DNA from 3 places in the Modestobacter sp. NPDC049651 genome. Region 1 is predicted to be linked to each of the others. Evidence: predicted binding sites of a transcription regulator. Region 1 holds the regulator's gene; each other region holds the start of a gene.
The links. The regulator LexA, encoded in region 1, represses DNA repair genes until DNA is damaged. The targets are predictions, from matches to a motif close to TCGAACANNTGTTCGA.
Positions count from the first base shown of each region.

Region 2: AB0J00_RS09745 (DUF222 domain-containing protein) is a predicted target of LexA. The motif match lies at 4,338-4,353, and genes of this name have one in related genera.
Region 3: AB0J00_RS13250 (DUF222 domain-containing protein) is a predicted target of LexA. The motif match lies at 2,590-2,605, and genes of this name have one in related genera.

Region 1 is NZ_JBFAOG010000018.1:57,200-64,659, forward strand. It holds gene hflX (GTPase HflX) at 1-1,007, shown strand, start outside; gene AB0J00_RS19335 (phosphatase PAP2 family protein) at 1,150-1,890, shown strand; gene AB0J00_RS19340 (hypothetical protein) at 1,862-2,962, shown strand; gene lexA (transcriptional repressor LexA) at 3,029-3,733, opposite strand; gene AB0J00_RS19350 (LysM peptidoglycan-binding domain-containing protein) at 4,204-4,755, shown strand; gene nrdR (transcriptional regulator NrdR) at 5,210-5,767, shown strand; gene AB0J00_RS19360 (vitamin B12-dependent ribonucleotide reductase) at 5,883-7,460, shown strand, end outside.
Region 2 is NZ_JBFAOG010000005.1:152,891-160,350, reverse strand. It holds gene AB0J00_RS09770 (ABC transporter permease subunit) at 1-123, shown strand, start outside; gene AB0J00_RS09765 (ABC transporter permease subunit) at 120-1,013, shown strand; gene AB0J00_RS09760 (ABC transporter ATP-binding protein) at 1,010-2,116, shown strand; gene AB0J00_RS09755 (multidrug efflux SMR transporter) at 2,122-2,445, shown strand; gene AB0J00_RS09750 (M48 family metalloprotease) at 2,590-4,248, shown strand; gene AB0J00_RS09745 (DUF222 domain-containing protein) at 4,371-5,573, shown strand; gene AB0J00_RS09740 (threonine synthase) at 5,637-6,860, shown strand; gene AB0J00_RS09735 (reverse transcriptase family protein) at 6,847-7,460, opposite strand, start outside.
Region 3 is NZ_JBFAOG010000008.1:96,465-103,924, forward strand. It holds gene AB0J00_RS13240 (zinc-binding dehydrogenase) at 1-264, shown strand, start outside; gene ychF (redox-regulated ATPase YchF) at 254-1,327, opposite strand; gene AB0J00_RS13250 (DUF222 domain-containing protein) at 1,370-2,572, opposite strand; gene AB0J00_RS13255 (response regulator transcription factor) at 2,781-3,425, opposite strand; gene AB0J00_RS13260 (sensor histidine kinase) at 3,422-4,765, opposite strand; gene AB0J00_RS13265 (ABC transporter permease) at 4,762-5,574, opposite strand; gene AB0J00_RS13270 (ABC transporter ATP-binding protein) at 5,571-6,479, opposite strand; gene AB0J00_RS13275 (thioesterase family protein) at 6,576-7,277, opposite strand; gene AB0J00_RS13280 (SDR family oxidoreductase) at 7,294-7,460, opposite strand, start outside.

The DNA.
Region 1 (7,460 bases):
TGGAGAAGATCCTCAAGGTCAAGGTGGTCGACCGGACCGCGCTGATCCTCGACATCTTCGCCCAGCACGCCACCAGCCGGGAGGGCAAGGCGCAGGTCGAGCTCGCCCAGATGCAGTACATGATCCCGCGGCTGCGCGGCTGGGGTGAGTCGATGAGCCGGCAGGCCGGTGGTCGTGTCGCCGGCGGTGGCGGCATCGGCACCCGTGGTCCCGGTGAGACCAAGATCGAGACCGACCGGCGGCGGATCCGCGCGCGGATGAGCAAGCTGCGCAAGGAGATCGCCGGCATGGCGACCGCCCGGGCCACCCAGCGCTCGGGCCGCGACCGCAACGCCGTCCCGAGCGTGGCGATCGCCGGCTACACCAACGCCGGCAAGTCCAGCCTGCTCAACCGGCTCACCGACGCCGGCGTGCTGGTGCAGGACGCGCTGTTCGCCACCCTGGACCCGACGGTCCGCCGGGCGCGGACGACGGAGGGCCGCGAGTACACGATGACCGACACGGTCGGCTTCGTCCGGCACCTGCCGCACCAGCTGGTCGACGCGTTCCGGTCGACGCTGGAGGAGGTCGCCGCGGCGGACCTGCTGCTGCACGTGGTCGACGGCTCCGACCCCGACCCGCTGGGCCAGATCGACGCGGTGCACACCGTGCTCGGTGAGATCGACGCCAGCGCGGTGCCCGAGCTCATCGTCGTCAACAAGGTCGACGCGATGAGCGAGGAGGACGTGCTCGCGCTGCGCCAGGCGCTGCCCGGCGCGGCCTGGGTCTCGGCCCGCACCGGCGAGGGGATCGAGGCGCTGCGCGACGTCGTCGCCGCCCGGCTGCCGCACCCGCACGTCGACGTCGAGGTGCTCGTGCCCTACGACCGGGGCGACCTGGTCGCCCGGGTGCACCGGGACGGCGAGGTGCTCGACGAGCAGCACGAGGCCGCCGGCACCCGGCTGGTCGCGCGGGTCGACGCCGGCCTGGCCGCCGCGTTGACCTCGTTCACCGTGCCGGTCGCCTGACCGCGACCTGCCTGCGCCCGGAGGGGCGGCGACCACCCGGTCGCCGCCCCTCCGGCGTGTTCGGCACCTGTTCGGCCTCCGTTCGGGTGCCCCCGCCGCCGGCAGGGTCACGGGCAGGTCACGGTCCCGGTACCGTTCCCCTGTGACCAGCGGCGCGGTGCGGCGGGCGGTGGAGCCCGCCGGGGAGGTGCCGGCGTCCCGCCCGCACCCGGTGATCGGGGTCGGGCGGCCGCCGTGGTGGTTGCTCGTCCTCGCGGCCCTCGTCACCGCGGGCGTGACCCTGGACCTGCTGGGCCGGGGCCGGCTGGAGCGGATGGACCTGCGGGTCTCCGAGATCGTCGACGACTGGGGCCTGCGGCACTCGGCGGTCTATCCCGTGTTCTGGGTGTTCACCCAGGCCGGTGGCCGCGGCTTCATCCTCGCGGTGCTCGCCGGGCTGGTCGGCTGGCTGGCCTGGCGCCGCCGGACGCTGCTGCCGCTGGTGCGGGTCGTGGTCGCACTGGCCCTCCTCACCGCCGTGGTCTACGCGTTCAAGTGGGGGATGGGCCGCACCGCGCCCCGCTACCCGGGCTCGTTCTTCCACCTGGGCGGCGAGAGCTACCCCTCCGGGCACGTGGCCAACGCGGTGCTCATGTGGGGCGTCGCGCGCTGGCAGGCGGTGCAGTTCGAGCTGCCCGGCCGGGTGCAGCGGATCGCCTGGGTGCTCAGCGTGGTCGGACCGGCGGTCGCGGGCGTGGCGATGGTGGTGCTCGACTTCCACTGGGTCACCGACGCCGTGGTGGGGGCCGCCGTCGGCATCCTGCTGCTGGGCGTGGTGCATGCACTGGACGACGTGCTGCTGTCACGCTGGGTACGTGCGCGCGCAGGCCGCCCTCCCGAGTGACCCTGCCGGCCGGCGTCCGCGCGCCGTCCGGCGGCTGCGTCCTGCCGTCCTGCTGAGCGCGCCGCTGGCGCTCGCCGGTGCCGTGCTGCCGCTGGGGCCTGCCGCTGCGGAGAGCGCCGCCGCCTACGGCGCCCCGACCACCCGGTGCGAGATCACCGACGACCGGCTGGCCGAGCTGTCCGGTCTGGCCGGTGCCGGCAGTGCCCTGCTCGCCATGGACGACGGCGGCGACCGGGTCGAGGTGTACGTGCTCGACGAGCGGTGCCAGGTGGCCGAGGTGAGGACCGGCGAGGTGGACCCCTACGACCCCGAGGACATGGCGCTCGCCGCCGACGGCACGGTGTGGATCGAGGACGCCGGGGACAACCGGGCACAGCGCGCGACGGTCGCCATGATCGCGCTGCACCCCGACGGCACGACCGCGGTCACCCGGATGACCTACCCCGACGGTCCGCACGACGCCGAGGCCCTGCTGCTCGCTCCTGACGGCACGCCGTACCTGGTGACCAAGGAGGTGCTCGGCGCCAGCTCGGTCTACCGGCCCGACGCCCCGCTCACCGACGGCGCCACCGTGCCGATGAGCAAGGTCGCCGACCTCGGGTTCACCCTCACCGGCACGCCCGGCGGCCCGGTGGGCCGCGCCGGACAGCTGCTGGTGACCGGCGGCGCGGTCTCCGCCGACGGGGCGCTCATCGCGCTGCGCACGTACACCGACGCCTACGTCTGGCCGCTGGAGGGCTCGGACGTCGCCGGCGCACTGCAGGGCACCCCGACCCGGGTGGCGCTGCCGGACTCGCCGCAGGGTGAGGCGATCACCTTCGGGGAGAACAACCGCGACCTGGTGGTCTCCAGCGAGGGGCTGCCGGCCGCGGTGACCGTGCTGCCGGCGCAGGCGCCGATCGCCCCGCCGGCGGGGCAGTCGGCGGCGGCGAAGGGCGCGGCCGCGGAGAGCCCGTCCTCGGACCCGGCCCCGTGGGTGCCGGCCGCGGTCATCGCCGCGGTGCTCGCCGCGGTGGTGGTCTGGGCGGGGAGCCGCCTCCGTCGCCGGAGGACGGCCGCTCCGGAGCCCTGACCCTCGCGGGTCTCCGCTCCGGGGCCCGCGCCGAACGGGCGCGGGCCCCCGCGACGGGATCCGTCGTCAGACGCGGCGGAGGACGGTGACGACCCGGCCGAGCACGGTCGCGTCGTCACCGGGGATCGGCTCGTAGGCCGGGTTGTGCGGCATGAGCCAGACGTGGCCGTCGCGCCGCTTGTAGGTCTTCACGGTGGCCTCGCCGTCGATCATCGCCGCGACGATCTCGCCGTTCTCCGCGGTGGGCTGCTGCCGCACCACGACCCAGTCGCCGTCGCAGATCGCCGCCTCGACCATCGAGTCCCCGGTGACCTTGAGCATGAACAGCGTGCCCTCGCCGACCAGCTCTCGGGGGAGCGGGAAGACGTCCTCGACCGCCTGCTCGGCGAGCACCGGCCCGCCGGCGGCGATCCGCCCGACCAGCGGCACGTAGGTGGGCGCGGGGGCCTGCGCCTCGTCGACCCCGGAGGTCGGGCTGCCGGCGGCGAGCGCCGTGGGGGACGCCTCGGCGGCACCGGAACCGTCACCGGGCATCCGGACGTCGAGCGCCCGGGGGCGGTTGGGGTCGCGACGCAGCCAGCCCTTGCGCTGCAGCACCGACAGCTGGTGGGCGACCGAGGAGGCCGAGGACAGGCCGACGGCCTCGCCGATCTCCCGGACCGAGGGCGGGTAGCCCCGGCGCTCGATCGAGTCGCGGATGACCTCGAGCACCCGGCGCTGCCGCTGGGTGAGCCCGTCGCCGGCCTCGCCGCGGTCGGGGAACTCGCGCACCGCAGCGCCCGCGGTGGTGGCTTCGCCCTCAGGCTGGGACGCCGCGCGTCGGCGTGAGGTGCCGCCTGGGGTCCGGCTGTCGACGGCCATGTCTCCTCCTCGCCGGTTGCGGGCCCCCGCAACCACGTGTCCCCGGGCCCGTCGGCCGGCCCCGGGTCCTGCTCGCCGCTCCGGTCGCCGCCCGTGCCACGGCCTGACGGGAGCGGAGCCCGACGCGAGCGGCCGCGGGCGGGGGCGCCCGGGTGTCGAGGTCACGGTAGCGGTCCCGGCCCGATCGTTCAAACACACGTTCGAAGACGTTGCCGTGTCGGGGGTGTTTTTGTCGGCGGCCTGCGGTAGACATCGCACAGACGTTCGATTCGAACAGGCGTTCGACTTCCGGGTCGGTTCGGTCCGCTGACCGGCCGGTCGGAGGGGCGTCCTGAGACGAGCAGGAACCCGGCACCCAGCCGAGACGAGGAGTACGTGCGATGGCCACCGTGCAGCACCGCGTGCAGCAGACCGCGACGAGCCCGGCCGACGGCCGCACCCTCCGGCCGTCGGTGGTCGGGCGCCCCGGGGCGGGTGCCGGCCGCGGTCCGCAGCCGGTGGGCCCGGCCGGTCGCCGCGGCGCCGCCCGTCCGGGCCGGCGTCGCGTCGGCGCCGACGCGGTGCCGGGCGGGCGTGCGGTCCGCGGGGGGCGCCGCCCGGTCGTCGCCGGCGCGCCGGGGGAGTGGGCCGTCGGTGCGCCCGCGCCGCTGCGGCTGACCCGGCGGGGTCGGCGCGTGCTCGGCACGTTGCTGGTCGTCATCGGCCTGGCGATCGCCGCCGTGGCCGCGGGCATGCTGCTGGGCGAGGGCGACGGCGGGCTCCGCCTGGCCGGCTCCGCCACCGTCGTCGTGGAGCCGGGCGACACGTTGTGGTCGATCGCCGGCGACGTCGCCCCGCACGAGGAGCGCCGCTCGGTGGTCGACGCGATCGCCGGCCTCAACCACCTGACCGGCGGTCAGGTGCAGGCCGGTCAGGTCCTCCGCCTGCCCTGACCCCGGTCGCTCGACCACCGGGCGTGCCACCACCGCCCGGGAACCCCACCCGCCGCTCCGGTCCGCCCCCTGCGGTCGGCGTCGCGTGCTCGCCTGTCGTTCTCCGAGTGCGTGTGCGAGTCCTGCCGAGCGGGGCCCTGACGGCTCGTCAGCACCTGCCTGTTGCGGCGCGACGGGTGGGGCCGGTGGGGGCCCGCGGGTCGGTCGTGCACCAGTGGAACAGGACACGCCGCGTCGGGCTTGCACCCTCTATGGGGGTTCGCTTACGGTTCCACCACAACATCTAGTGCTTACACGGCTGTAAGACATCCACACCCGCTCCACACGTTCTCCCCGCCGCATCCACCGGATGTCCCCGGGGCAGTCCACAGGAGCGGTCCGCCGGCCCACCGTCGTCCGCCCTCCCCGGGGTCCTCGGCAGGCGGGCGCGACACCCTGACGAGAGGAGCTCGGCGTGCGCTGCCCCTTCTGCCACAACCCGGACAGCCGCGTCGTCGACTCCCGGGAGATCGACGACGGCGCCACCACACGCCGGCGCCGGTCGTGCCCCGGCTGCGGCCGCCGGTTCACCACGGTCGAGGAGGCCGTGCTCGCCGTCGTCAAGCGCAGCGGGGTGACCGAGCCGTTCAACCGCTCCAAGGTGGTGGCCGGCGTGCGCCGCGCCTGCCAGGGCCGGCCGGTCGAGGAGGACCAGCTCCAGCAGCTGGCCCAGCAGGTCGAGGACGCCATCCGGGCCAGCGGCGCCGCCGAGGTGCCCGCCCACGAGGTCGGGCTGGCGATCCTGCGGCCGCTGCGCGAGCTCGACGAGGTCGCCTACCTGCGCTTCGCGAGCGTCTACCGCGCCTTCGACTCCATCGAGGACTTCGAGAAGGAGATCAGCGAGCTGCGGGCCCGGCACCTCACCGCCGGCACCCCGCCGCTGCCGGGCATGCAGCCCGACGTGCCGGCCCCGCGCCGGCGGGGAGGGGGGCGGAACCCGTCCGCCTCCGGAGGCAGCGCCGCCTCCCCCTGATCCGCAGCACCAGCACGCCAGCACCGCAGAACTGTCAGCACCACCCGCTACACCAGTCAGGCACACCCACCGCGGCGCTTCCCCCGCTGCAGCCCACGAGGGAGATCCACCACTCATGACCGAGACCGAAGACCGTCTCACCGCCACCCGTGCGCGTCGCGGCGGCAAGGCGCCTGCCCGGGGGAAGGGCCTGAAGGTCAAGCGCGTCTTCACGACCGCCGGGGTGCACCCGTACGACGAGGTCGTCTGGGAGCGCCGCGACGTCGTCATGACCAACTGGCGGGACGGCTCGATCAACTTCGAGCAGCGCGGTGTGGAGTTCCCCGCCGAGTGGAGCATCAACGCCACCAACATCGTCACCACGAAGTACTTCCGTGGCGCGGTCGGCACCCCGCAGCGCGAGACCAGCCTGCGGCAGCTCATCGACCGGGTGGTGCTCACCTACGGCGAGGCCGGGCGCGAGAACGGCTACTTCGCCTCCGAGGGCGACGCCGAGGTGTTCGAGCAGGAGCTGACCTGGATGCTGCTGCACCAGTACTTCAGCTTCAACTCGCCCGTCTGGTTCAACGTCGGCACCGCGTCGCCGCAGCAGGTCAGCGCCTGCTTCATCCTCGCCGTCGACGACTCGATGGACTCGATCCTGAACTGGTACCGCGAAGAGGGCCTGATCTTCAAGGGCGGCTCGGGCGCCGGCCTGAACCTCTCCCGCATCCGCTCCTCCAAGGAGCTGCTCCGCGGCTCCGGTGGCACCGCCTCCGGCCCGGTCTCCTTCATGCGCGGTGCCGACGCCTCCGCCGGGACCATCAAGTCCGGTGGCGCCACCCGCCGCGCGGCCAAGATGGTCGTCCTCGACATCGACCACCCGGACATCGAGGAGTTCATCGAGACCAAGGCGCGCGAGGAGAACAAGATCCGCGCGCTGCGCGACGCCGGGTTCGACATGGACCTGGGCGGCAAGGACATCACCAGCGTCCAGTACCAGAACGCCAACAACTCGGTCCGCGTGAACGACGAGTTCATGCGCGCGGTCGAGGAGGGCACCGAGTTCGGCCTGCGCGCCCGCCTCGACGGCTCGGTGATCGAGACCGTCGACGCCCGTGAGCTGTTCCGCAAGGTCACCCAGGCCGCCTGGGAGTGCGCCGACCCGGGCATCCAGTACGACGACACGATCAACGACTGGCACACGAACCCCGAGACCGGGCGGATCAACGCGTCCAACCCTTGCTCGGAGTACATGAGCCTGGACAACAGCTCGTGCAACCTGGCGTCGCTGAACCTCATGAAGTTCCTCAAGGACGACGGCCGGTTCGACGCCAAGAACTTCGTGAAGGCCGTCGAGCTGGTCATCACCGCGATGGACATCTCGATCTGCTTCGCCGACTTCCCGACCGACCCGATCGGCGACACCACCCGCGCCTACCGGCAGCTGGGCATCGGCTACGCCAACCTCGGCGCCCTGCTGATGGCCACCGGCCACGCCTACGACTCGCGGGGCGGCCAGACGCTGGCCGCGGCGATCACCTCGCTGATGACCGGCACCGCCTACCGGCGCTCCGCCGAGCTGGCCGGCATCGTCGGCGCCTACGAGGGCTTCGCCCGCAACGCCGACGCCCACGCCCGGGTCATGCGCAAGCACGCCGCCGCCAACGACGCCGTCCGCCCGGTCGGCGCCGACGACGCCGACGTGCTCAAG
Region 2 (7,460 bases), on a different contig from region 1:
AACGTGCTCTCCGGCCAGGAGAACCTGGGCGCGGCGCTGGCGCTGGACATGGTCGTGGTCGTCGTGCCGCTGACCCTGCTGTACCTGGCGCTGCAGCGGCGGACCACGAGGTGGCTGGCGTGACCGCCGTCGTCGACGTCCCGGTGCCGGCCCCGCCGGCCGTGAACCGGTCGCGCTCGGCCCGCGGCTCGCTGCTCCGCTGGGTAGTGCTGACCGTCTGCGGCGTCTACTTCCTCGTGCCGCTCGCGTTCGCGTTCTGGTTCACCGTCCGCCGGCCCCGCGGGGGAGGGGTGAGCGGCAGCGCGTACTCGCAGCTGTTCACCACCGCGCCCAACGGGCAGTTCGGCATCGGGACGGCGCTGCTCACCTCGCTCGGCCTGGCCGCGGTGACCATCGTGATCACGCTGCTGCTGATGGTGCCCACCCAGCTGCTGCTGCACCTGCGCTACCCGCGGGTGCGGCCGGTGGTCGAGGTGCTGAGCCTGCTGCCGCTGGTGTTCCCACCGGTCGTGCTGGTCGTCGGCGTCTCCGACACCTTCACCTGGACCGGCGACCACCTGACCGGCCCGCTGGCGTCGTTGATCACCGGGCTGCGCGACCCCGGCTTCCCGGTGGTGCTCGCGCTGCTCTACGTGGTGCTCGCGCTGCCGTTCGCCTACCGGGCGCTGGACGCCGGCATCCGGTCGATCGACGCGCACACCCTGACCGAGGCCGCGCAGAACCTGGGCGCCGGCTGGCCCGCCGTCGTCTGGCGGGTGGTGCTGCCGAGCCTGCGGACCGCCGTGGTCAACGCCGCGTTCCTGTGCTTCGCCCTGGTGATGGGCGAGTACACGATCGCCTCGATCCTGCTCTACACCAAGCCGTTCCCCGTCTGGCTGGTGCAACTGCCCACCACCTCCGGTCAGGTCCAGGTGGCCGCCTCCGTGCTCAGCCTGCTGGTCGTGGAGCTGCTCCTGCTGCTGATCGGTGCACTCAACTGGCGGCGTGCCGCCCGACACGGGAGGACGTCATGACCCAGACCCTCACCCCCGCCGCCGTCGCCCCGCCCACGGCGGCGCCCGGCGCCTCGGTCGAGTTCCGCGGCGTGCACCGCCGGTTCGGCACCACCGCGGCGCTCGACGGGCTGGACCTGGCGCTGCGCCCCGGCGAGCTGCTCGCGCTGCTCGGCCCCTCGGGCTGCGGCAAGACGACGGCGCTGCGGCTGCTCGCCGGCTTCGACGAGCCGACGTCCGGGTCGATCCTGGTCGACGGCCGGGAGATGACCGGCGTGCCGGCCCGCAAGCGGGACATGGGGATGGTGTTCCAGTCCTACAGCCTGTTCCCGACGATGACCGCCGAGGACAACGTGGCGTTCGGGCTGCGGCTGCGCGGTCAGGCCGGCGGGCGGCGCCGGGCGCGGGCCCGCGAGCTGCTGGAGCTGGTCGGCCTCGCCGAGCACGTCGGCAAGTTCCCGCACCAGATGTCCGGCGGGCAGCAGCAGCGGGTCGCGCTCGCCCGGGCGCTGGCCGTCGCGCCGCGGGTGCTGCTGCTCGACGAGCCGCTGTCCGCGCTGGACGCGAAGGTCCGCGAGCAGCTGCGCGACGAGATCCGCCGCATCCAGCTGGAGCTCGGCGTCACGACGCTGTTCGTCACCCACGACCAGGAGGAGGCGCTGTCGATGGCCGACCGGGTCGGCGTGATGCGCGCCGGCCGGCTGGAGCAGTGCGCCGCGCCGGCGGTGCTCTACGACCGGCCCGCCACCCCGTTCGTCGCCGAGTTCGTGGGCACGATGAACCGGCTGCCGGGCGTCGTCGAGCTCGACGCGACGGTCCGGCTCGGGACGCAGCGGCTGCCGGTCGACCGGATCGCGGCCGTGCCACCGGCGGGGACCGCGGTGCTGGTGCTGGTGCGGCCGGAGGCGGTCGCCGCCACGGCCGACCCCGCCGGCGGGCACGAGGTCGCGGTGGCCACCTTCCGCGGGCCGACCACCCGGCTGCGGGTGCGGGCCGTCGCCGACGGCGCCGAGCTGCTCGCCGACGTCCCGTCCCACCGGGCCGCGGACCTCGCGCCCGGCACCCGGGTGGCGGTGGCGGTGCGCGAGCACGAGGTGCTGCTGGCGGAGACCACCGCCGGCTGACCCGGGTGGCCTACCTGCTGCTGGCCGGGGCGATCGCGGCGGAGGTCACCGCGACCTCGCTGCTGCCGCGCACGCACGGGTTCACCGCGCCCGGCGCCACCGCCGCCGTGGTGGCCGGGTACCTGCTGTGCCTCGCGCTGCTCGCCCAGGTGGTGCGGACCGTGCCCGTGGGGGTGGCGTACGCGATCTGGTCGGCGGTCGGCACGGTGGCCGTCGTGGTCATCGGGGCGGTGTTCCTCGGGCAGCCGCTGACCGGGTGGCAGGTCGCCGGCGTCACCCTGGTCGTGGCGGGCGTCGCGCTGCTGCACCTGGGCGGCGCGGCGCACTGAGGTTCTCGGACAGGGGGCGCGGCCGGTTCGAGTTGCGCCGGTCATCGATGCGGTCGACAGTGGCCGCGGCGCGGCTCGTGATCATGCGGGAACCGTGGGGGGACCAGCACAGACACCTGTCGTCGATGCTCGGGAAGACACCCCATGGCCGGCTACGTGCTCCGCCGCTCCGCCCTCTCGCTGTTCCTGCTCGCCGCGCTGCTGACCGCTGGTGGTGCCGTCCTGGTCGTCCTCGGCGTCCCGGTCTGGGTGCCGCTGGTGGTCTCGCTGCTGTTCCTCGCCGGGCAGTACGCGCTCGCGCCCGTCATCGTGCAGTGGCTGGTCCCGGCGACCCCGATCGCGTGGGTCGACGGTCGCTACGACACCGAGCACGAGCTCGGCGCGATCGTCGCGCGGCGCTGCGCCGAGGCCGGGGTCCGGCCGGTGCGGCTGGGCATCGTCGACGACGGGACGCCGAACGCCTTCACCTTCGGCCACCACCGGGGCGACGCCCGGATCTACGTCACCCGCGGGCTGCTGGAGCGGCTCGACGAGCGCGAGCTGGACGCCGTCGTCAGCCACGAGGTCGGCCACGTGCGGCACAACGACGTGGTCGTCATGGCGATCGCCAGCACGGTGCCCGTCGTCCTCTACTACGTCTACCTCTCGCTCCGGAGCAGCAACAACGCGAACACCGCCATCCCGGCGGTCATCGGGTACCTCGGCTACCTGCTGTCGCAGTTCGTCGTCCTCGCGCTCAGCCGGGCACGGGAGCTCGGGGCCGACCACTACAGCTGCACGGTCACCCGGGACGGCGACGCGTTGTGCTCGGCGCTGGTGTCGATCGGGTACGGCATGGGCCAGGTCGACGCCGCCCGGGTCTCGCGCGCCGCCGCTGCGGCGCAGGGCAAGGACAAGGAGGCCAAGCGGGCCGCGGCCAAGGAGGAGCGCCGCCGGCACCGGGTGCGCGCGGTCGGCGTCCTCGGCATCGCCGACCAGGCGCAGGGCGCCACCGTGCTCGCCGCCCGCGAGCGGGGGCTGGAGCCGCGCGAGGTCGTCGGCGCGCTGCGCTGGGACACCTGCAACCCGTGGGCCCGCTTCACCCAGCTGTTCAGCACCCACCCGCTGGTCGTCCGGCGGATCGCGGCGCTGGAGGGCAGCGGTCTGCCGGGCGCTCCCCGGCAGTGGAGCGCCCGCGAGGTGGCCGAGTCGTGCGCGGGCCCGGACCTCTCGCGGGCCCGACGCCGGTTCTGGCTCGAGTTGCCGGTCAACTACCTCCCGCTGGTCGCGCTGCTGGTCGGGGTGGTCGCGTGGGGCTCCCACTCCTGGCTGCTGCTCGCGCAGGCGGCGACGGTCGGTGGTGCGGCGCTCTTCGTCCGGACGTCGTTCCAGCGGCCGCTGCTGCCCAGCCGACCGCAACCGCGGGTCGCCTCGCTGCTCACCCGCCTCGACGCCAACCCGGTCACCGGCCTGCCGGTCGAGGTGCACGGGCGCGTCGTCGGCCGCGGCACCCCCGGGTACGTGCTGAGCCCGGACGTCGTGGTCCAGGACGGGTCCGGCTTCGTCCCGGTCCTCTACCGCCAGCCGTGGCCCTTCGCCCGGTCGCTGTTCGGCCTCCTCCGGGTGCCCGACCTCGTCGACCAGGACGTCGTCGTGCGCGGCTGGTACCGGCGCGGCCCGGCTCCGCTGCTGGAGCTGCGTGAGCTGGTGCCCGCGGAGGGCCGGCGCGTGCGCGGGTTCCAGTGGGTGGCGGTCTACCTGGTCTCCGCCCTGCTGGCGGTCGCTGGGGCGACGGCCTGGGTGCTGGTCGGCTTCCTCGGCTGACGTTCCGGTTCCGCGCCAGCCACCGCGGGACTGATCGGCCGGTTGACCTGGGCATTCGTCTGGTGAGGGCGGTCGTTCCCCGGTAGACTTCGTACACACGTTCGAAGTCGTCGGGAGGTGTCATGCACCCGTTGCTGGCGTTGCTCGGTGACCTCTCGCGGCAGGACCTGCACGGCTTGTCCGACGGGGAGGCCCTGGACCGGACGGCGCTGCTGGTGGCGGCGGGGAACCTGGTGGCCGCGGAGCTGACCCGCACCGCGCGGCACGCGGAGACCACGCAGGCGCCCGAGCGCGACGGGCTGAAGAGCATGCGGTCGTGGCTGGTCGGGCACCAGCGGCTGGCGAAGAAGGACGCGTCGCAGCTGCTGCGCGCCGGCCGGCTGCTGGCGCACTTCCCGCAGGTGGCGGCCGGGTTCGCTGACGGGTCGATCAGCGCGGCGCAGGTGAAGGTCATCGCTGGTGCGGTGGGCCCCAAGCAGCTCGCCCAGGCGGTGGCGCAGGACATCGACCTGACCGCGTTCGACGAGGCCTGGGCGCGGGTGGCGCGGGAGTCCTCGCACGACGCGTTGAAGATCGCTGTGGGGGCCTTCAAGGAGGCGCTGGACCCCGATGGGCCCGAGCCGGACCCGACCGAGGAACGGTCGTTGTCGATGGTCAAGCACGCCGACGGGTCGATCAGCGGCCGGTTCCACTTCGACGCCGTTGCCGGGGCGAAGGTGCAGGCCGCCCTGGAGTCCCAGGTGCAGGCCCACCGCCCCAAGGGCGACACCCGCAACCGGCGTCAGCAGCAGGGCGATGCGTTCGTGCAGATCGCGGACAACCAGCTCGCCAGCGGTCAGCTGCCGATCCTGCGGAGCGAGAAGCCGCACGTGGTCGTCCAGGTGCAGCTGGAGGACCTGATCGACCCCGCGACCGGCGCCCAGACGGCGACCATGGGGTTCGGGGCGCAGATCTCCGCCGCCCGGGCCCGGTGGCTGGCCTGCGACGCCGTCGTCTCCCGCGTGGTGATGGGTCCGGACGGGACGCCGTTGGACTACGGGCGAAGGCACCGCATCGTGCCGGCGGGCCTCCGCCGAGCAGTCGTCGCCCGGGACAGGACGTGCGTGTTCGCCGGGTGCGGGGCGCCGCACTGGTGGGCCGATGTCCACCACCTCGTGCACTGGATCAACGGCGGTGAGACCAGCCTCGAGAACTCAGCGTTGTTGTGCGAACGGCACCACACCAAGGTCCACCATGGGTTCTCAGTCGTTCGAGATCCCGGCGGCCGATGGCGCACCTACCGCCCCGACGGCACCGAGATCATCATCGGACCCCTCATCCAGTAGTGCGCTTCCGGTGTGGATCACCGGCGCGGGCAGACTGCGCCGGTGACCTCTGCTGCGCCGTCAGTGCCCCGGCCTTCCGTCTCCGCGCTGTCCCACCTGGAGTGCTCCCGCGACGGTTCGCGGCACGACGCCGACGTCGTCCAGGGCACGTCGTCGCTCGGCGCCCCGCTGCTGGCCCGCTACGACCTCGACCGCGTCGCCGGCACCGTGACCCGCGAGGAGATCGCCGGCCGCGCGCCCACGCTGTGGCGGTACGCCGAACTGCTGCCGGTGCGCGACCCGCGGCACGTGGTCAGCCTCGGCGAGGGTATGACGCCGCTGCTCGACCTGCCCACCGCGGGCGCCCGGCTCGGCGTCCCGGCCCTGCGCATGAAGGACGAGGGCCTCCTGCCGACCGGCGCGTTCAAGGCGCGCGGCGCCGCCGTCGGCGTCTCCCGAGCCCGGGAGCTCGGCGTGCAGGGCATCGCCATGCCCACCAACGGCAACGCCGGCGCGGCCTGGGCTGCGTACGCGGCCCGCGCCGGCCTCGGTGCGCTCATCGCCATGCCGGTCGACGCACCGGAGATCACCCGGCGCGAGTGCGTCGTCACCGGCGCCGAGCTGTACCTCGTCGACGGGCTGATCGGCGACGCCGGGGCGATCGTGCAGCGGGAGGTCGCAGACCGGCCCGGATGGCAGGACACCTCCACGCTGCGCGAGCCCTACCGCATCGAGGGCAAGAAGACGATGGGCTACGAGATCGCCGAGCAGCTCGGCTGGCGCTGCCCCGACGTGATCCTCTACCCGACGGGTGGCGGCGTCGGGATCATCGCGATCCACAAGGCGCTGCTCGAGCTGAAGGCCCTCGGCTGGATCATCGGTGACCTGCCGCGGCTGGTCGCCGTCCAGGCCGCCGGTTGCGCGCCGATCGTCGACGCCTTCCTGGCCGGGCGGGACGAGAGCACGGCGCCCGCCGATCCGCGCACCGTCGCCTTCGGCATCACGGTGCCCAAGCCGCTGGGTGACTTCCTGGTGCTCGACGCGGTCCGTGCCACCGGTGGCACCGCGGTCGCGGTCACCGACGACGAGCTGCTCGCCGCGCAGCACCAGCTCGCCCGCGACGAGGGCACCTGGACCTGCCCCGAGGGCGCGGCCTGCTTCGCCGCGGTCGGGCAGCTGCGCGAGGCCGGCTGGCTGGGCAGCAGCGACGAGGTCGTCGTCCTCAACACCGGCAGCGGCCTGCTCTACCCGGACACGGTGCCGGTCGACGTCCCGACGCTGGCGAGGGACGGCGTCATCCCGCGGTGACGCCCCAGTCGATGCGGTCGGCCAGCGCGCGCAGCCGGGCACCGGACACCGGGTCCACCGACGCGGCCCACGCCACCCGGCCCAGCACGTGGTCGCGGAACGTCGCCGGGTCGCGGTCGCGGACCTGCGTCGTCCACCCGTGCACGGCGCAGTTGTGCAGCAGCGCCCGCAGCGCGTCCCGCTCCGGCCGCGGGAGCGCGGGGCGCACGTTGACCACCGCCCCGAGCACCGACTGCCGCCGGGACGACGGCGCCGACCGCGTCTTCGCCGCGTTCAGCGCGAACCCCTCCTCGGTCACCACCTCACCGACCAGCCGCTCGAACCGGCCGCGGTCGAGACCGCGGTCCCCGCTGAACGTGAGGTCGTCGACGTAGCGGGTGTACGTGGCCCCGAACGACGCGGCGAGCCCGGTCAGTCGCCGGTCCAGCCGGAAGCACACCAGGTTGGCCAGCGCCGGGGACGTCGGTGCGCCCTGCGGCAGGTGCGGCACCGCGAGCCGCCGGCCCAGCCGCCGGTGCCGCTCGTCGTCCGGTGGCGCCGGGACGGCGGCCCACACCGCCCGCGGCACCACGGTGGTCACCAGCCCGGTGACCGCGTGCG
Region 3 (7,460 bases), on a different contig from region 1:
GTGCGCTGCGCCCAGATCGGCCGGGTGCCCCGGGGGCTGGACCACGTCTGGGACCGCCGCCGGCTCTCGCTGGAGACGCTGGCGCTGCTCGGCGCGCACGGCGACGACGTCCGCGCCCACCTGCTCACCGACGTCGTCCCCTTCGACGAGGCGCCGGTCCTGTTCGCCGAGCTGAGCGCGCGACGGCGGCACGCGGTGTCGGCGGTGCTGTCACTGCGGGCGGCCCCCGCGGACGAGCAGCCTCCGGGCCACCTCAGACGTTGAAGCGGAACTCCACCACGTCGCCGTCCTGCATGACGTACTCCTTGCCCTCCATGCGCACCCAGCCGCGGGACTTCGCCTCGTTCATCGAGCCGGCCTCCATCAGCTGGTCGTAGCCGACGATCTCGGCCTTGATGAAGCCGCGCTGGAAGTCGGAGTGGATGACGCCGGCGGCCTCGGGCGCCGTGGCGCCGATCGGGATCGTCCAGGCGCGGGCCTCCTTGGGCCCGGCGGTCAGGTAGGTCTGCAGCCCCAGGGTGCGGAAGCCGACCCTGGCCAGCTGGTCCAGGCCCGGCTCGTTCTGCCCGATCGACTCGAGCAGCTCGGCGGCCTCGTCGGCGGGCAGCTCGATCAGCTCGGACTCGGTCTGCGCGTCCAGGAAGATCGCCTCGGCCGGGGCGACCAGCGCGCGCAGCTCGTCGAGGGTCGCCTCGTCGGCCAGCTCGTCGGCGTCCACGTTGAAGACGTAGATGAACGGCTTGGTGGTCAGCAGGGTCAGCTCGCGCAGCGGCTCGGCGTCGACCCCGGCGGCGAACAGCGTCTGCCCGCCGTTGAGCACCTCGAGCGCGGCGACGGCCGCGTCGTGCAGCGCCTTGCGCTCCTTGTCCTTGCGCGACTCCTTCTCCAGCCGCGGGACGGCCTTCTCCAGCGTCTGCATGTCGGCCAGGACGAGCTCGGTGTTGATCGTCTCGATGTCGTCGGACGGCGAGACCCTGCCCTCGACGTGGACGACGTCCGGGTCGGTGAACACCCGGATGACCTGGCAGATCGCGTCGCTCTCGCGGATGTTGGCGAGGAACTTGTTGCCCAGCCCCTGGCCCTCGCTGGCGCCGCGCACGATGCCGGCGATGTCGACGAAGCTCACCGTCGCCGGGACGACCTTCTGCGAGCCGAACAGCTTCGCCAGCTCGTCCAGCCGCGGGTCGGGCACGCCCACCACGCCGACGTTGGGCTCGATGGTGGCGAACGGGTAGTTCGCCGCCAGCACGTCGTTCTTGGTCAGGGCGTTGAACAGCGTCGACTTGCCGACGTTGGGCAGGCCGACGATGCCGATGGTGAGACTCACGGGAGACCAGCTTACGGGCGCACGTCGGCGGCGTGCGCCGCTCTACTGCAACAAGGGTCCGATGAGGATCTCGGTGCCGTCGGGCCGGAACGTTCGCCATCGGCCGCCCGGATCTCGCTCCACGGTGAAACCGTGGTGCACCTTGGTGTGGTGCCGTTCGCACAAGAGCGCTGAGTTCTCGAGGTTGGTCTCGCCGCCGTTGATCCAGTGCACGAGGTGGTGGACGTCGGCCCACCAGTGCGGTGCCCCGCAGCCGGCGAACACGCACGTCTTGTCCCGGGCCACCACCGCCCGCCGGAGGGGTGCGGGCACGATCCGGTGTTTGCGGCCGTAGTCCAGCGGCACGCCGTTGGGGCCCATCACCACCCGGGAGACCACCGCATCGCAGGCCAGCCACCGGGCTCTTGCAGCACTGATCTGCGCCCCGAAACCCATGGTCGCCGTCTGGGCGCCGGTCGACGAATCGATCAGGTCCTCCAACTGCACCTGGACGACGACGTGCGGCTTCTCCCCACGCAGCACCGGCAGCTGGCCACTGGCGAGCTGGCTGTCCGCGATCTGCACCAACGCGTCCGCCTGCTGCTGCGCCCGATTACGGGTGTCGCCCTTCGGCCGGTCGGCCTGCACCTGCGACTCGATCGCGGCCTGCACCTTCTCGCTCGCCACCGCGTCCAGGTCCCACCGGCCGGTCGTGCTGCCATCGGCGTGCTTGACGATCCGCAGGCTCCGACCCTCGGTCGGATCGGGCTCCGGCCCGTCCGGGTCCAACGCGGCCTCGAACGCCTGCACCGCAACCTTGAGTGCGTCGTGCGAGGACTCCCGAGCCACCCGCGCCCAGACCTCGTCGAAGGCGGCCAGGTCGATGCCCTGCTCCGCGGCAGCGGCGATCTCCTTCGGACCCACCGCGTCGGCGATCACGTCCACCTGCGCCGCAGTGATCTCACCCGCCGCGAACCCCTCCGCCACCAGGGGAAAGTGCGGCAGCGTCCGACCGGCCCGCACCACCTTCGACGCGTCGTTCGCCCACACCCGCTGGTGCCCGATCAGCCACGACCGCATCGACGTCAGCCCGTCCCGCTCCGGCGCCTGGATGCACTCGGCGTGGCGCACCCGGCGGGCGATCTGCGCGTCCAACCGGTTCCGCGCCGCGATCAACTCCCCCACCGAGTCCAGGGACTGCGCGTCGGTGGACGCCTCGACGTCCTCGGCCGCGAGCTCGTCGAGCGCCGACTGCAATCCGCTCACGACACCTCCCGACCGCTTCGAACGTGTGTACGAAGTCTAGCGGAAGATGACCATCCTCACCAGGCGAATCCCCAGGTCAATCGGCCAATACCAGGCCCGTGGTTTCGCGAAGAACCTTCGCCGGGGTCACGGGTCGAGTGGGCAGTTGCGGTCGCCGACACGGGCGGACACGCCGGCGTCGGCGACCACGACTGCGCACTCGGCCGGCTCAGCCGGAGGAGGCGCCCGGGCCGGGCAGCAGGCCGCGCTCGACCGCGACCAGCACCGCCCGGGTGCGGTCGTCGACGCCGAGCTTGGCGAACACCCGCAGCAGGTGCGTCTTCACCGTCGCCTCGCCGATGAACAGCTCCCGGCCGATCTCGGCGTTGGTCAGCCCGCGGGCCACCCCGCCGAGCACCTGCAGCTCCCGCGCGGTCGGCGCCTCGGCCGGCGGCTGCCGCATCCGCGACACCAGCTTGGCGGCCACCGGTGGCGCCAGCACGGTCTCCCCGCGCGCGGCGGCGCGCACCGCGTCGGCCAGCTGCGGCAGGGGCGTGTCCTTGAGCAGGTAGCCGGTCGCACCGGCCTCCACGGCGCGCACGATGTCGGCGTCCGTGTCGTAGGTGGTCAGCACCAGCACCCGGACGGTGGGGTGCGCGGCGACGATCCGCCCGGTCGCCGCGACGCCGTCCAGCCGGGGCATCCGCAGGTCCATCAGGACGACGTCCGGCGCGTGCTCGGCGACCGCGGCCAGCGCCGCCAGCCCGTCGGCGGCCTCCCCGACCACGTCGAGGTCCGGCTGCGCGGCCAGCCAGCCGACCACTCCCCCGCGCACCACCGGGTGGTCGTCGACCACCAATACCCGCACCGTCATCGTGTCCACGGCTCGGCTCCGGCCTCGATCCGCTCCTCGCTCGTTCCTCGCTGCGATGCTCCCTCGGCCGTCGTCTTCGCGACCGGCACCCGCACGGTCACGCGCGTCCCCCGCCCCGGCGCCGACGCCACGTCGACCTCGCCGCCCACCTCCGCGGCCCGGTCGCGCAGCCCGGCCAGGCCCACGCCCTGCGCGGCGTCCGGGTCGAACCCGACGCCGTCGTCCTCGACGTGCACCGACACGACCGACCCCACCCGCGCGGCCCGCAGCACCACCGCGCTCGCGGCGGCGTGCCGGCGCACGTTGGCCAGCGCCTCCTGGGCGCCGCGCAGCAGCACGATCTCCTCCCCGCGGGTCAGCCCCGGGGCACCGTCACCGAACGCGGCGAGGTCGACCCGGGTGGCGACGCCGGTCTCCCGGCCGAACCGGGCGGCCAGCCGCTGCAGCGCCTCGACCAGCGTGCTCGAGTCCAGCGCCACCGGGGCGAACGCCGCGACCATCGCCCGCGCGTCGGCGAGGTTCTCCCGGGCCACCTCCTCGATGAGCGCGACCCGCTCGGCGGCGGCGTCCGGGTCGCGGTGCAGCTGGACGGCCGCGGTCTGGGCGAGGACCACGATGCTGGTGAAGCCCTGCGCGAGGGTGTCGTGCACCTCCCGCGCGAGCCGCTCCCGCTCGGCGAGCACGCCCTGGTCCCGGTGCGCGGCGGCCAGCTCGTCGCGGGTGGCCTCCAGCTCGGCGATCAGCTGCCCGCGCTGCACGCTGAGGTCGGCGACCCGGTTCACCCACAGGCCCATGAGCAGGCTCAGCGCGGCGCCGACCAAGGTCTCCCCCGGCCCCCACAGCGGCTCGTCGCCGCGCAGCCACGCCACCCCCGGGGGCAGCACCGCCGCGGCGGTGAGCGCCAGTGTCCAGACCACGCCGGCGCGCACCGGGCCGGCGGTGAACCAGACCAGCGGGAAGGCGATCCACATGACGAACAGCAGCGCGGGCCGCTGCCAGGCCAGCACGCCGACCACCGCCACGTGCAGCGCCAGGAAGGCCCGCGCCCGGGTCTCCAGCGACGCCGGCTGCCGGTCGAACAGCGTGCCGAGCCGGCCGCGGACCACCCAGCCGCCGAGCAGCAGGTAGGCCACCGCCCAGCCGAGCAGCGCGGCCAGCAGCACCGCGCGCGACCCGTCGCCGTCCCCGGTGGCCGCCTCGACCAGCGCGACCGCGGTCAGCGCGGCGAAGGCGGTGTGCAGCACCAGCGCCACCACCCGGGCGGACGTCGGCGCGACGGCGCCGCCGTCCGTGCCCGCGGGCCGGACGGCGGCGGCCTGCCACCGGGGGGCGCCGGTCACCCGTCGGCCCGGCGCCAGCGGAACGTGCGGGCGCAGATCACGACGCCGATGATCGCCCATGCGGCCAGCACCAGGGCCACCTTCCCGTGCTCCCACCCGCCGGCCGGCTCGAACGCGGCCGCGCCGTCGGGGAGGAACACCGACCGCAGCCCCTGGTTGAGCCACTTCAGCGGGAACAGCGCCGCGACCTGCTGCATCCAGCCGGGCGTCTCGTCGGGGGCGAAGAACACCCCGGAGAAGAACTGCAGCACGATCGTCGTCGCCGACACCGCGGTGGTCACCGACGCCGCGCTCCCGGCGATCCGCGAGGCGGCGATGCCGGCCACCGACCCGGCGAGCGCCCCGAGCACCAGCACCCACGCGAAGGTGAGCCACCTCCCCGGGTCGGTGGGCAGCGGCACGTCGAACCCCCAGTGCGCGACCGGCAGCAGCAGGGCCAGCTGCGCGACCGTGGTCACCAGCACCTGCCCGGCCTTGCCGGCGAAGTACGCCACCGGCGGGGTGCCCAGCAGCTGCAGCCGTTCCAGCTGGCCGGTCTCCCGCTCGGTGGCGATCGAGGTGGCCAGCGCCTGGAAGCTGGTCAGCACGATGCCGGTGGCCGCGATGCCGGCGAGGAAGTACTGCGGGAAGGGGATGCCGCCGGGCCGCTCGTCGCCGCCGAGCACCGACCCGAACACCACCATCATCACGACCGGGTAGGCGAAGGAGAACACCACCTGCTGGCGCTCGCGGGCGAACAGCCGCAGCTCGAGGCGGGTGCGGGCCAGCGCGATGCGCGGCGCGGACGGCGGGGGCAGGACGGCGGTCATCGGGTCTCCTCCTCGGTCGTGGGGACGGCGCCGACGAGCTGGAGGTAGACGTCCTCCAGCCCCGGGCGGGTGACGGTGAGGCCGGGGACCTCGTGCGGCGTGCCGGCCAGCAGGTCGCGCAGGACGGCGGCCGGCGACTCCGTGCGCACCTCGCGCCGCACGCCGTCGGCCAGCCAGGAGACGGTGGCCGTGCGCCGCAGCGCCGCGCCCAGCTCGTCCGGGGGCGCCACCTCCGCCAGCCGGCCGCCGGTCACCACCCCGACCCGGTCGGCGAGCTCGGCGGCCTCGTCGAGGTAGTGGGTGGTGAGCAGCACCGTCGTCCCACCGGCGCGCAGGTCGCGGACCAGCTGCCAGAACTGCCGGCGGGCCACCGGGTCCATGCCGGTGGTCGGCTCGTCGAGGAACACCAGCTCCGGGCGGCCCTGCACGCCCAGCGCCACCGCCAGCCGGCGCCGCTGCCCGCCGGACAACCGGCCGATCCGGGTGCCCGCCTGCTGCTGCAGCCCGACCGCGGCCAGCAGGTCGCCGGTCGGGCGCGGGCTCGCGTGGTAGGCGGCGAAGTGGTCCAGCGCCTCGCGCACGGTCAGCGCGGGGGCGGCGCCCTCTGTCTGGCTCACCACGCCCAGCCGGGCCCGCCAGGCGCGGCCGGCGGTGGCCGGGTCCTGCCCGAGCACCTCCACCTCGCCGGCGTCGCGCCCGCGGACGCCCTCGAGCACCTCGATCGTCGTCGTCTTCCCGGCCCCGTTGGGGCCGAGCAGCGCGAAGCACTCCCCGCGCCGCACCTCCAGGTCGAGGCCGTCGAGCACGGCCCGGCCGCCGTAGCGCTTGACCAGCCCGCGCACGCGGACCGCCGGCTCACCCGGGTCGGTCCGCGACGGGAGCGGTGCCACCTGCGTCGTCGTCATGCACCGAGCCTGTCGGCGGGCGGGGCGGCGCGGGACCGCCGTCCCGTGGGTCCGGCGTCCACCGGTCGGTGGACGCCGGACGTCAGCCACGGGCGCTCAGCCGAGCAGCCGGCGGGTCTGCCGGGACCACCCGACCGGCCGGCCGTCGGCGTCCCACAGCCGGGCGTCGTCGACCGCCACCGCGTCGTCGCACCAGGTGGTGCGCTGGTCCACGCGCAGCCAGGCGCCGGCCGGGGGCACCAGCCCGGTGAGGTGCACCGTCAGCTCGACCGTGGGCAGAGCCCGCGGCGCGGTCCAGACGGCGAACAGCGACGGCGGCAGCGCGTCCACGGCCGCGGCCAGGTGCACCAGCGGGTCGGCGAGGTCGGGCAGCCGCACCCAGGCGTGCAGCCGCGGCTCGGCGCCGCCGGCCAGCGGCCGGTCCGGGCCGAGGGCGCGCACCTCCGTGTGGACGGCGATCGGCACCAGCTCGGCGGGCAGCGCCAGCGGCTCGCCGTCGGCCACCGCCGGACCGTCGTCCGCGGGCACCCCGGGCAGCGGCCGGTCGAGGGTGAGCACCTGGGCCAGCACCCGCAGGTCGCCGTCCTGGCGCAGCTCGGCGCGGACGCTGCTCGTCGTCCCCGTGCGGTCGGGCACTGCGGACACCGCCACCGGCCGGTCGGGCAGCACGCCGCGCAGCAGGTGCGCGGTGACCGCCCGCGGCGGGGCCCCGGTGAGCTCGGCCGCGGCGGCGAGCAGGTGCCCGGCCAGCAGCCCGCCCTGGACGCCGGCAAAGGTGCGCCAGCTGGGGCCGAACATCAGCGGACCCACGTCGTCAGACCAGCTGCGGGTAGAGCGCGGCCACCCCGCCGGCGAGCCCGGCCTGCACCTGCCGGCTGACCTCGTCGGCGACGACCTCCGGGCTGCCGGCCTCGATCGCGTCGACGACGAGGCGGGCGATCTCGGCCGGGTCGGACTTGGGCGCCGTGATGCCCTCGGTCA